DNA from 2 places in the Kitasatospora sp. NPDC004669 genome. Region 2 is predicted to be linked to the other one. Evidence: predicted binding sites of a transcription regulator. Region 2 holds the regulator's gene; the other holds the start of a gene.
The links. Region 2 encodes HrcA, which represses chaperone genes, less so after heat shock. Its sites were predicted from a motif close to TTNGCACTCNGNNNNNCNGAGTGCNAA; they were not measured.
Positions count from the first base shown of each region.

Region 1: the regulator HrcA is predicted to act here: its motif matches at 2,704-2,730, upstream of groL (chaperonin GroEL).

Region 1 is NZ_JBEXKB010000013.1:101,085-106,994, forward strand. It holds gene ABZW30_RS14025 (hypothetical protein) at 1-457, shown strand, start outside; gene ABZW30_RS14030 (hypothetical protein) at 454-810, opposite strand; gene groL (chaperonin GroEL) at 925-2,547, opposite strand; gene ABZW30_RS14040 (cold-shock protein) at 2,907-3,110, opposite strand; gene ABZW30_RS14045 (MoaD/ThiS family protein) at 3,663-3,941, opposite strand; gene thrC (threonine synthase) at 3,970-5,250, opposite strand; SAM riboswitch class I at 5,268-5,401, opposite strand; gene ABZW30_RS14055 (glucosyl-3-phosphoglycerate synthase) at 5,546-5,910, shown strand, end outside.
Region 2 is NZ_JBEXKB010000003.1:117,749-123,658, reverse strand. It holds gene hemW (radical SAM family heme chaperone HemW) at 1-1,007, shown strand, start outside; gene ABZW30_RS04160 (Uma2 family endonuclease) at 1,048-1,605, shown strand; gene ABZW30_RS04155 (DUF3097 domain-containing protein) at 1,596-2,429, opposite strand; gene ABZW30_RS04150 (hypothetical protein) at 2,461-3,045, opposite strand; gene htpX (zinc metalloprotease HtpX) at 3,090-4,010, opposite strand; gene hrcA (heat-inducible transcriptional repressor HrcA) at 4,279-5,313, shown strand; gene dnaJ (molecular chaperone DnaJ) at 5,388-5,910, shown strand, end outside.

The DNA of each region.
Region 1 (5,910 bases), on a different contig from region 2:
GCACGCCGCCGACCCGGACGCCGTCCGGCTCGCCGCCTGGTTCCACGACGCCGTCTACCGGCCCGACCGCTCCGAGAACGAGGAGCGCAGCGCCGCCCTGGCCGTCCGCGCGCTGACCGCCGCCGGCCTGCCCGCCGAGCGGGTCGCCGAGGTCGAACGCCTCGTCCTGCTCACCGTCACCCACGACCCCGCCCCGGGCGACCGCGACGGCGAGGTGCTCTGCGACGCGGACCTCGCCGTCCTCGGCGGCTCCCCCGAGGCGTACGCGGCGTACACGGCCGCCGTCCGGGCGGAGTACGGCTTCGTCCCGGACCCGGACTTCCGCGAAGGCCGGGCCGCCGTCCTGCGCCAACTCCTCGCGCTCCCGGCCCTCTACCGCACCCCCGCCGGACGCGAGCGCTTCACCGCGCCCGCCCGCACCAACCTGACGGCCGAACTCCAGCAGCTGGAAAGCTAGACCAGCTCCCCCACCGGCGCCACCACCGCGCCCTGCTTGCCGCACACCCAGTGCGGCTCCGGCCCCAACTCCGGCTCCACGCTGAGCGCGTGCGGGTCGCCGTCGGCCGCGCAGGCGGTGCACAGCGGCCACCGCCCGTACTCCTCCAACAGCGCGTCCTGAACGTCCTGGGCGACCAGCCCGAGCACGTACTCGGTGCCGTCCGGCCACTGCTCCAGCCACCAGCGGCGGTGTGTGACGGCCTGCTCCACCAGCGAGACGACGGCGGCGTCCGCCACGTCCCGCGCGGTGAGGTCGGCCAGGATCAGTGCCCGCGCGTTGTGCAGGGCGGTCTCGATGTCATCGGAAGCCATCCGTCCATCCTCTCCCCAACCCACCCCGAACGCCGAAACGCCGCGTGGGCGGCCCCCCGAAGGGAGCCGCCCACGCGGACGGGGAATCAACCGATCCGATCGAGGCGATCAGGATCAGAAGTCCATGTCACCGCCCGGCATGCCGCCGCCGGCGGCCGCGGCGGCCTTCTCCGGCTTGTCGGCGATGACGGCCTCGGTGGTGAGGAACAGCGCCGCGATGGAGGCGGCGTTCTGCAGCGCGGAGCGGGTGACCTTGGCCGGGTCGATGATGCCCGCGGCGACCAGGTCGACGTACTCGTTGGTGGCGGCGTTCAGGCCGTGACCGGCGGGGAGGTTGCGCACCTTCTCCACCACGACGCCACCCTCCAGGCCGGCGTTGGTCGCGATCTGCTTGATCGGGGCCTCCAGCGCGACCTTGACGATGTTGGCACCGGTGGCCTCGTCGCCGTCCAGCTCCAGCTTGTCGAAAGCGACACCGGCCTGCAGCAGGGCGACGCCACCACCGGCGACGATGCCCTCCTCGACGGCGGCCTTGGCGTTGCGGACGGCGTCCTCGATGCGGTGCTTGCGCTCCTTGAGCTCCACCTCGGTGGCCGCGCCGGCCTTGATGACGGCCACGCCGCCGGCCAGCTTGGCGAGGCGCTCCTGGAGCTTCTCGCGGTCGTAGTCCGAGTCGCTGTTCTCGATCTCGGCACGGATCTGGTTCACGCGACCGGCGACCTGCTCGCTGTCGCCGCCACCGTCGACGATGGTGGTCTCGTCCTTGGTGATGACCACCTTGCGGGCGGTGCCCAGCAGGTCGATGCCGGCGTTCTCCAGCTTGAGGCCGACCTCCTCGGAGATCACGGTGCCACCGGTGAGGATGGCGATGTCGCCGAGCATGGCCTTGCGGCGGTCGCCGAAGCCCGGGGCCTTGACGGCGACGGACTTGAAGGTGCCGCGGATCTTGTTCACGACCAGGGTCGACAGGGCCTCGCCCTCGACGTCCTCGGCGATGATGACGAGCGGCTTGCCGCTCTGCATGACCTTCTCCAGCAGCGGGAGCAGGTCCTTGACCGAGCCGATCTTGGAGTTGGCGATGAGGATGTACGGGTCCTCGAAGGTCGCCTCCATGCGCTCCAGGTCGGTGGCGAAGTAGGCGGAGATGTAGCCCTTGTCGAAGCGCATGCCCTCGGTGAGCTCGAGCTCCAGGCCGAAGGTGTTGCTCTCCTCGACGGTGATGACGCCTTCCTTGCCGACCTTGTCCATGGCCTCGGCGATCAGCTCGCCGATCTGGGTGTCAGCGGCGGAGATGGAGGCGGTGGAGGCGATCTGCTCCTTGGTCTCCACGTCCTTGGCCTGGGCCAGCAGCTGGTCCGAGACGGCGGCGACGGCCTTCTCGATACCGCGCTTCAGGGCCATCGGGTTGGCGCCGGCGGCGACGTTGCGCAGACCCTCGCGAACCAGGGCCTGGGCCAGCACGGTGGCGGTGGTGGTGCCGTCACCCGCGACGTCGTCCGTCTTCTTGGCGACCTCCTTGACGAGCTCCGCACCGATCTTCTCGTACGGGTCCTCGAGCTCGATCTCCTTGGCGATGGAGACACCGTCGTTGGTGATCGTGGGGGCGCCCCACTTCTTCTCCAGCACGACGTTGCGACCCTTGGGGCCGAGCGTGACCTTCACTGCGTCGGCGAGCTGGTTCATGCCACGCTCAAGGCCGCGGCGAGCTTCCTCATCAAAGGCGATGATCTTGGCCATCTGAAGTGGTCCTCCGGGACACGGTCGACTGCTCGGACCAAGGGGTGCCCGCGACGGACGGCCCTGGTGTGCGGGGGTCCATTCCCCTACCGCTCCCGGGGGCCTCACCGACCCGGTCCGCTGTCACTCTCACGCTGTGAGTGCTAACGCCAATGATTAGCACTCCGGGTGGTCGAGTGCAAGCCCAATCGGCAACCCGCGAGCCGCCGTCGAGCCCGCGCGGGAAGGCGAACAGGGGCGCGAACGGGGGCGTGGACGGGGACGCGAACGGGCCCGCACGACGCGTGTCGTACGGGCCCGCCGAGAAGCAAGAGGTCCACCAGCAGTGGGCCGTGCCGAGCTCCTGGAGCCGGAAGGGGTCAGACCGCCGCGCGAACCATGTCCGCCTGCGGGCCCTTCTGTCCCTGGGAGATCTCGAACTCGACCCGCTGGCCCTCCTCGAGGGTGCGGTAGCCGTCCATCTGGATCGCGCTGTAGTGGACGAAGACGTCCGCACCACCGTCGACCGCGATGAAGCCGTAGCCCTTCTCCGCGTTGAACCACTTGACGGTGCCCTGAGCCATTCCGAACTCCCCTAGTGCTGTGCTGGCCCTTCACGTGCCCGCAGGTCGCGGGCCCGGGTCTGGTTGGAGGCCGGCCCGGGGACCCCCCCTGAGCGCAGCCGTGCACGCCGCAATCCTCCGCCCGGAACACCGAACGGCTCCCGGTGAGCGGGTGATTACGCCGACCGCCGCTGAATGTATCCGGATCGACGCCCTCTGCAACAGGGTCAGCCGCCGGGAATTCCATAGGCCCGTCAAGAGACAAGGCCGAGCAAAACGGGAGAAACTCGGCAATTCGTGCCGGACATAGCGGACGAATTACCCAAATCCCTGCAGGAATTCTGACATCCGCCTGACATGTTTCACGGCCCTGGACCCGACCCGGCCTCAGCGTCCGGACGACCTCAGGCGGAAGCACCGCGCGAGCCGAGAGGGAAGCCCCGTTCCCAGCAGAGCCACACTCTACTCCGACTTGACCCGGAAATATTCCCGCCGAAATGCCGGCGGCCGCCCGCGCATACGGAGAGTCGAATTCCGTACGTGCGAGCGGCCGGGAAACGGGTTCGCGACGGCTCAGCAGCCGCCGGCCACCGCCGGGATGATCGAGACGCTGGCGCCGCCCTTGATCTCGGTCGCCAGGCCCTCGGCGAAACGCACGTCGTCGTCGTTCACGTACACGTTGACGAAACGGCGCAGCTTGCCGGTGTCGTCCAGAATGCGGGCGGAGATACCCGCGTGGTTCTTCTCCAGGTCGGCGATGACCTCGGCCAGGGTGGCCCCCTCGGCGGACACCTCGGCGGCGCCGCCGGTGTAGGTGCGCAGGATGGTGGGGATGCGGACGTTGGCGCTCATGGCTCTCCTAGCGGGGGGTAGGGGTGGTTCAGGCGGACGCGAGGCCGGCGGAGCGGAACGACTCCAGCGTCGGGCGGATGACAGCGGTCATCCCGGCGTCGGAGACGGCGTCCAGCGTCTTCAGGCCGTCGCCGGTGTTGATCGCGACGGTCTCCTTGGCCGGGTCCAGCCGACCGGTCTCGACCAGCTTTTTCAGCACGCCGACGGTCACCCCGCCCGCGGTCTCGGCGAAGATCCCTTCGGTCCGGGCCAGCAGCCGGATCGCCGCCACGACCTCCGCGTCCGTGACGTCCTCGACCGCACCGCCGGTCCGACGGGCGATGTCCAGCACGTACGGGCCGTCCGCCGGGTTGCCGATCGCCAGCGACTTGGCGATGGTGTCCGGCTTGACCGGCTTGATCACGTCCCGGCCCGCCTTGAACGCGGCCGACACCGGCGAGCAGCCCTCGGCCTGGGCCCCGAAGATCCGGTACGGCCGGTCCTCCACCAGGCCGAGCCCGATCAGCTCCTGCAGCCCCTTGTCGATCTTCGTCAGCTGCGAACCCGAGGCGATCGGGATGACGATCTGCTCCGGCAGCCGCCAGCCCAGCTGCTCGCAGATCTCGTACGCCAGCGTCTTGGAGCCCTCGCCGTAGTACGGACGCAGGTTGACGTTCACGAAGCCCCAGCCCTCGCCGGCCGAGTCCCCGATCAGCTCCGAGCAGAAGCGGTTCACGTCGTCGTAGTTGCCCTCGATGCCGACCAGCTCGCCGCCGTACACCCCGGCCATCACGACCTTGCCCTGCTCCAGGTCGTGCGGGATGAAGACGCAGGACCGGAACCCGGCCCGGGCCGCCGCCGCCCCCACCGCGCCGGCCAGGTTGCCGGTCGAGGAGCAGGACAGCGTGGTGTACCCGAACGCCCGCGCCGCCTCGATCGCGCAGGCCACCACGCGGTCCTTGAACGAGTGCGTCGGGTTGCCGGAGTCGTCCTTCACGTGCAGCGGAGCGGTGAACCCGAGCTCCCGGCCCAGGTTGTCCGCCTTCACCAGCGGGGTCCACCCCGGGTTCAGGTTCGGCTTGGACGCCACATCGGCCGGCACCGGCAGCAGCGGCGCGTAGCGCCAGATGGACGCCGGACCGGCCTCGATCCGCTTGCGCAGCTCCTCCGCGCGCTCGCCCCCGAACTCGTACGCGATCTCCAGCGGCCCGAAGCACTCCAGGCAGGCGAAGCTGGGACCGAGCGGGAAGCGGGTGCCGCACTCCCGACAGGACAGCGCGGCGGCGGGGCCGAGGTCGACCGAAACGGGTGCGGCAGTGTCGATAGCCATGATGGCGGAGGCCTCTCTCCTCATCTTCCCCGGGACGCGGTCGCGCCACAGGCCGGAATTGGCACCTGTCCCGCCGGGGCCTGTACGACAGCCGAGCGAGAAGGTTGCCGGGACGTCAACGGGCCGTTCCCTCAGTCCCTCTGGATGAGCTTGTGAAGTTGTGGTTCAGCGGCGACCCCGGCGTGCGAAGGTCCGACCGCTGTACGAAGACTGTATCCGAAGGCGTCATCCCTGAAAGGGCCCGTCCGCCACGCGAGATGGCCCGTTCCACCCGACCTCGCCGAGGAGACCCACCGTGCCCGCCGAACCGACCCCCGCACTCCTCCCACAGGCGGCGTCCTGGCTGCGCCGCCGTTCGTGGAGCGCGGCCGACCGGCCGGTTCACGCCCTGCTGGAGGCCAAACGGCACACCCGGCAGACCGTCAGCGTCGTCCTCCCGGCACTCGACGAGGAGGCCACCGTCGGCGACATCGTCCGCACCATCCGCCGCGAACTGATGGACCGCATCCCTCTGGTCGACGAACTGGTCGTACTCGACTCCGGCTCCACCGACGCCACCGCCGCCATCGCCGCCGAGGCCGGCGCCCGGGTGGAGCACCGCGACGCCATCCTGCCCCGGCTGCCCACCGCCCCCGGCAAGGGCGAGGTGCTCTGGCGCTC
Region 2 (5,910 bases):
AGATCAGGCTGGCCCGGAAGGTGCTGGGGGAAGTGGACCTCCCGGTGCGGACCGTCTTCCTGGGCGGCGGCACCCCCACGCTGCTGCCCGCCCGCGACCTGGTGAAGATGCTCGCCGCGCTGCGCGAGGAGTTCGGGCTCGCCCCGGACGCCGAGGTCACCACCGAGGCCAACCCGGAGTCCGTCGACCCGGCGTACCTGGCCGAGCTGCGCGAGGGCGGCTACAACCGGATCTCCTTCGGCATGCAGAGCGCCCGCCCGCACGTCCTGCGGCTGCTCGACCGCCACCACACCCCGGGCCGCCCCGAGGCCTGCGTGGCCGAGGCCCGCGCGGCCGGCTTCGAGCACGTCAACCTCGACCTGATCTACGGCACCCCCGGCGAGTCCGACGACGACTGGCGGGCCTCCCTGGAGGCGGCGATCGGGGCCGGACCGGACCACGTCTCCGCGTACTCCCTGATCGTCGAGGAGGGCACCCGGCTGGCCGCCCGGGTCAAGCGCGGCGAACTGCCGATGATCGACGACGACGTGCACGCCGACCGCTACCTCATCGCCGAGCAGGCGCTCAGCGCGGCCGGCTACTCCTGGTACGAGGTCTCCAACTGGGCCACCGCCCCCGAGGGCCGCTGCCGCCACAACGAGCTCTACTGGACCGGCGCCGACTGGTGGGGCGCCGGCCCCGGCGCCCACAGCCACATCGGCGGTGTCCGCTGGTGGAACGCCAAGCACCCCGCCGCCTACGCCCAGTCCCTCGCCGAGGGCCGCACCCCGGCGCTGGGCCGCGAACTCCTCACCGATGAGGACCGCCGGGTGGAGCGCATCCTGCTGGAGCTGCGCCTGGTCGACGGCGTCCCCCTGGACCTGCTGACCGACACCGGCCGCAAGGCCGCCGACCGGGCCCTCGCGGACGGCCTCCTCGCCGCGCGGCCCTACGAGCAGGGCCGCGCCGCCCTCACCCTCCAGGGGCGGCTGCTGGCGGACGCGGTCGTACGTGACCTGGTGGACTGAGTGTCGTTAACGTGGTGTCAGCCGTCGGAGGGAGCGTGCGATGACCGCCATCGATGATCGGATGACCGGGATCTTCGAGAACCTGGAGGTGCCGGAAGGCGTCAAGGCCGAGCTCATCAGGGGGGAAATCGTGATGATGGCCGGGCCGGACATGGTCCACAACCTCATCGTCTCCGCGATTCAGCACCAGACCCCGTACGCCCGGTGGCGGGCGCTTCAGACCCAGGATCTGATCATCTCCGGCGAGGCCAGCGAACCCCAACCGGATCTGGTCGTCTTCGAGCGCGGCATCGTCCAGGAGATGGGCCGTTTGCTGTCCGCCTCCGCGGTGACCGTCGTGGTCGAGGTGGTTTCCAAGACCAGCGTGCACCGGGACTACCGGACCAAGCGTGAGATGTACGCCCAGGGTGGGATTCCGGCGTACCTCATCGTCGATCCACTCAAGGGCGTGTGCGTGCTCCTCACGGATCTGACCACCGACACGCCGTCGGGTACCCCGATGTACTGGTCCGAGCGGACCACCAAATTCGGTGACCCGATTCAGGTCGACCTGCTCGACATCACCCTGGACACCTCGGAGTTCCAGACCTACTCCTGACCCGGCAGGGCCGCGAAGTCGATCAGTTCCTCCACCTTGCCCAGCAGCTCGGGCTCCAGGTCCTTGTAGCTGTTCACCTTCGACAGGATGTGCCTCCAGGCCGCCGGGGTGTCCACCGGCCAGCCGAGGCGGCGGCAGGTGCCCTCCTTCCAGTCCTCGCCGCGGGGGACGGCGGGCCAGGCGGGGATGCCGACGGAGGCGGGCTTCACGGCCTGCCAGATGTCGATGTAGGGGTGGCCGACGACCAGCACCGAGTCGCCGGTGACCTGGGCGGCGATGCGGTGTTCCTTGGTGCCGGGGAGCAGGTGGTCGACCAGGACGCCGAGGCGGCGGCCGGGGCCGGGGGCGAAGTCGGCGACGATGGCGGGGAGGTCGTCGATGCCGCGCAGGTACTCGACGACGACGCCCTCGATGCGCAGGTCGTCGCCCCAGACCCGTTCGACCAGTTCGGCGTCGTGCCGGCCCTCGACGTAGATGCGGGACTCGCGGGCGACCCGGGCGCGGGCGCCGGGGACGGCGATCGAGCCGGAGGCGGTGCGACCGGGAGCACGGGAGGGGGCCGGGCCGGTGGGGCGGACCAGGGTGACGGCCTTGCCCTCCAGCAGGAAGCCGCGCGGGACCAGGGGGAAGACCCGGTGCTTGCCGAAGCGGTCCTCCAGGGTGACGGTGAACCCCTCGGCGGTCTTCTCGCAGCGCACCACCGCCCCGCAGAAGCCGGTGGTCGCCTCCTCGACCACCAGGTCCCGTTCGGCGGGCACCTCCGGGGCGGGGGTCTGCTTCTTCCACGGCGGGGTCAGGTCCGGTCCGTACTGGCGGCTGCGCATACGGGTGATCATAGGGATGGCGGCCGGACCGTCAGAGGCCCGGCGCGCCCCAGACCGGGAACCAGCGGCTCAGGTCCTTCTCCAGCCGCAGGTCGTTCCCCAGCATCGCGTTGACCTGCAGCTCCAGCGGGCTGTTGCGCCGCTCGCCGCCGCCGGGCATCGGGGCGAAGGGGTAGAAGGTGCCGCGCTTGTAGAGGTAGACCAGGGCCAGCGACTGGCCCTCCGGGTTGCGGAAGCAGACCAGCGAGCAGAGCAGCTGCGGCCCGAAGCCGTTCGCCTCCAGCTCGCTGTTGACCGCGTGCAGGTCGTTCACCAGCTCCGGCAGCTCCTCGGGCCGGTGCCGGGCGAGCAGCCAGGAGTAGCCGTAGCCGTCCTTGGAGGCCTCCACCGGCACGCCGCCGCGCTCGGTGTCGGCGTCCAGCAGCGCCCGGACCTGCTGCTCGACCTGGACGAAGGCCGCGCCCTCCACGGCCGCGAAGCAGACCGAACCGAGCCCGGTGGGGGTGAACCCGGCCCCGGCCTCCAGGGTGAGCGCGGCGGACGGCACGCCGAACAGCTGGTCGAGGTCGGGCTTGACGGGCTTGGTGCGGCCGAACAGGGCGTCCAGGAATCCCACGGCGGTCCTCTCGGATCATTCGGATCATTCGGGTCGGGCGGTGATCAGCGGCCGAGCTGCTCGGAGATCTTCGCCAGCTGTGCCAGCCGCTTCTCCAGCGACGGGTGGGTGGAGAGCAGCTGCGAGGCGGTCTCCCGGGCGCTCAGCGCGGGGGCGAACCAGAAGGCGTTGTACGGCTGGGACTTGCGCAGGTCCTCGGTGGGGATGGCCGCGATCTGTCCGGTCACCTTGGTCAGGGCCGAGGCCAGGGAGCTGGGCCGGCCGGTGAGCTGGGCCGCGGCCCGGTCGGCGGCCAGCTCGCGGTAGCGGGAGAGCAGCCGGGTGAGCAGGAAGCTGATCGCGTAGACGACCATCGACACCAGCGGGACGATCAGCGCCACGATGGCCGCGTTCTGGTCGTTGTTGTTGCGCCCGCCGCCCATGAACCCGCCGTACAAGGCGATCCGGGTCATCGCCCCGGCGAGCACGCCGAGGAATCCGGCGATGGTCATCACGGCGACGTCCCGGTGGGCGACGTGGGACAGCTCGTGCGCCAGGACGCCTTCCAGTTCCTCCGGTTCGAGCCGGCGCAGCAGACCGGTGGTGACGCAGACCACCGCGTTCTGCGGGTTGCGGCCGGTGGCGAAGGCGTTGGGCATGTCGTTGTCGGCGACCGCCACGCGGGGCTTGGGCATGTCGGCCAGCGCGCAGAGCCGGTCGATGGTGCCGTGCAGTTGGGGGTACTGTTCCTCGGTCACCTGGTGGGCGCCCATCGCCCGCTCGGTGATCTTGTCGCTGAACCAGAACTGGGCCACGAACAGCCCGCCGGAGATCAGCACGATCAGCGGCCAGGCCCCGCGCAGCAGCGCGATCAGCAGGCCCGTGAAACCGACGTACAGCAGCCCGATCACGAACATCGTCGCGACCATGCGGCCGGTCAGGCCGCGGTCGGGCGCGAAACGGGTGTGCTGGCCCGAGCTCGACATCGCTTGCTCCTCCATTCGCCGTCGCTTTCGATGCTGCCACCCGGACGGTCCCCGAGCACCATCCCGTGCACGGGGAGTGTCGCGGCCCCGCCTCGAACTGCGGGCAGGATCACCCCGGGCGGGCCGTTCCTGCGAAAGGACCCGGGCCTTACACTGGCAGGTACGGTTCTGGCACTCGTGTGCGCAGAGTGCCAGGGTCGGGGTCCTTTCCAGGAGTGGCCCGCAGCATCACAGACGGACAACGTGCGAAGACGGAGGTGCGTGCCCCATGGCCGGTGAGGTCCGCCAACTGGACGACCGCAAGCTCGCCGTTCTGCGTGCCATCGTCCAGGACTACGTGGGCACCGAGGAGCCGGTCGGCTCCAAGGCCCTGGTGGACCGGCACAACCTCGGGGTCTCCCCGGCCACCGTGCGCAACGACATGGCGGCGCTGGAGGAGGAGGGGTACATCCACCAGCCGCACACCAGCGCGGGGCGCATCCCCACCGACAAGGGCTACCGGCTGTTCGTCGACAAGCTGGCCGAGGTCAAGCCGATGAGCGCCCCGGAGCGCCGGGCGATCAGGCACTTCCTGGACGGCGCGGTCGACCTGGACGACGTGGTCGCCCGCACGGTGCGGCTGCTCGCCCAGCTGACCCGGCAGGTCGCCGTGGTCCAGTACCCTTCGCTGACCCGTTCCACCGTCCGGCACATCGAGCTGGTGGCGCTGGCTCCGGCCAAGGTGATGCTGGTCCTGATCACCAACACCGGCCGGGTCGAGCAGCGGATGGTCGACTGCCCGGGCACGGTCGGCGAGACGGTCCTGGCCGACCTGCGCGCGCGGATCAACGCGCGGGCGGCCGGCCAGCGGCTGCCGGACGTCCCGGGCCTGCTGGAGGAGCTGCCGGCCACCTTCGAGCAGATCGACCGGCCGACCGTCAGTACGGTCCTGGTGACCCTGTTCGAGGCGCTGGCCGAGCAGAGCGAGGAGCGGATCATGCTGGCCGGCACGGCCAACCTGACCCGGTTGGGGCACGACTTCCCGCTCACCATCCAGCCGGTGCTGGAGGCCCTGGAGGAGCAGGTCGTCCTGCTCCGCCTCCTGGGTGAGACCACGGACGCCGCGATGACGGTCCGGATCGGGCGGGAGAACGCGTACGAAGGGCTGAATTCCACCTCGGTGGTGTCGGTCGGCTACGGTTCGGGCGACGAGAGCGTGGCCAAACTGGGTGTGATCGGTCCGACCCGGATGGACTACCCGGGCACAATGGGGGCGGTGCGAGCAGTGGCACGGTACGTGGGTCAGATCCTGGCCGAGTCGTAGCAAGCAGACCGCTGTTACACAAGTAACGGCGGTGTCCAGTCGCACTACTACAGGCGGAACAAGCGGAGCATTTGGTGGCCACGGACTACTACGCGGTACTCGGCGTCCGACGGGATGCGGGGCAGGACGAGATCAAGAAGGCGTTCCGGCGCCTGGCACGCGAACTGCACCCGGACGTCAACCCGGACCCGAAGACGCAGGAGCGGTTCAAGGAGATCAACGCCGCCTACGAGGTGCTCTCCGACCCGCAGAAGCGTCAGGTCTACGACCTCGGCGGCGACCCGCTGTCGCCGGGCGGCGGCGGTGGCGCGGGCGGCTTCGGCGCCGGCGCGGCGGGCTTCGGCTTCTCCGACATCATGGACGCCTTCTTCGGCGCCGCGGCCGGCCAACGCGGCCCGCGCTCGCGCACCCGCCGCGGCCAGGACGCCATGATCCGGCTGGAGATCACCCTGGAGGAGGCCGCCTTCGGCACCACCAAGGAACTCCAGGTCGACACCGCCGTCACCTGCACCACCTGCAGCGGCGAGGGCGCGGCCCCCGGCACCTCCGCGCAGACCTGCGACATGTGCCGCGGCAAGGGCGAGGTCTCCCAGGTCA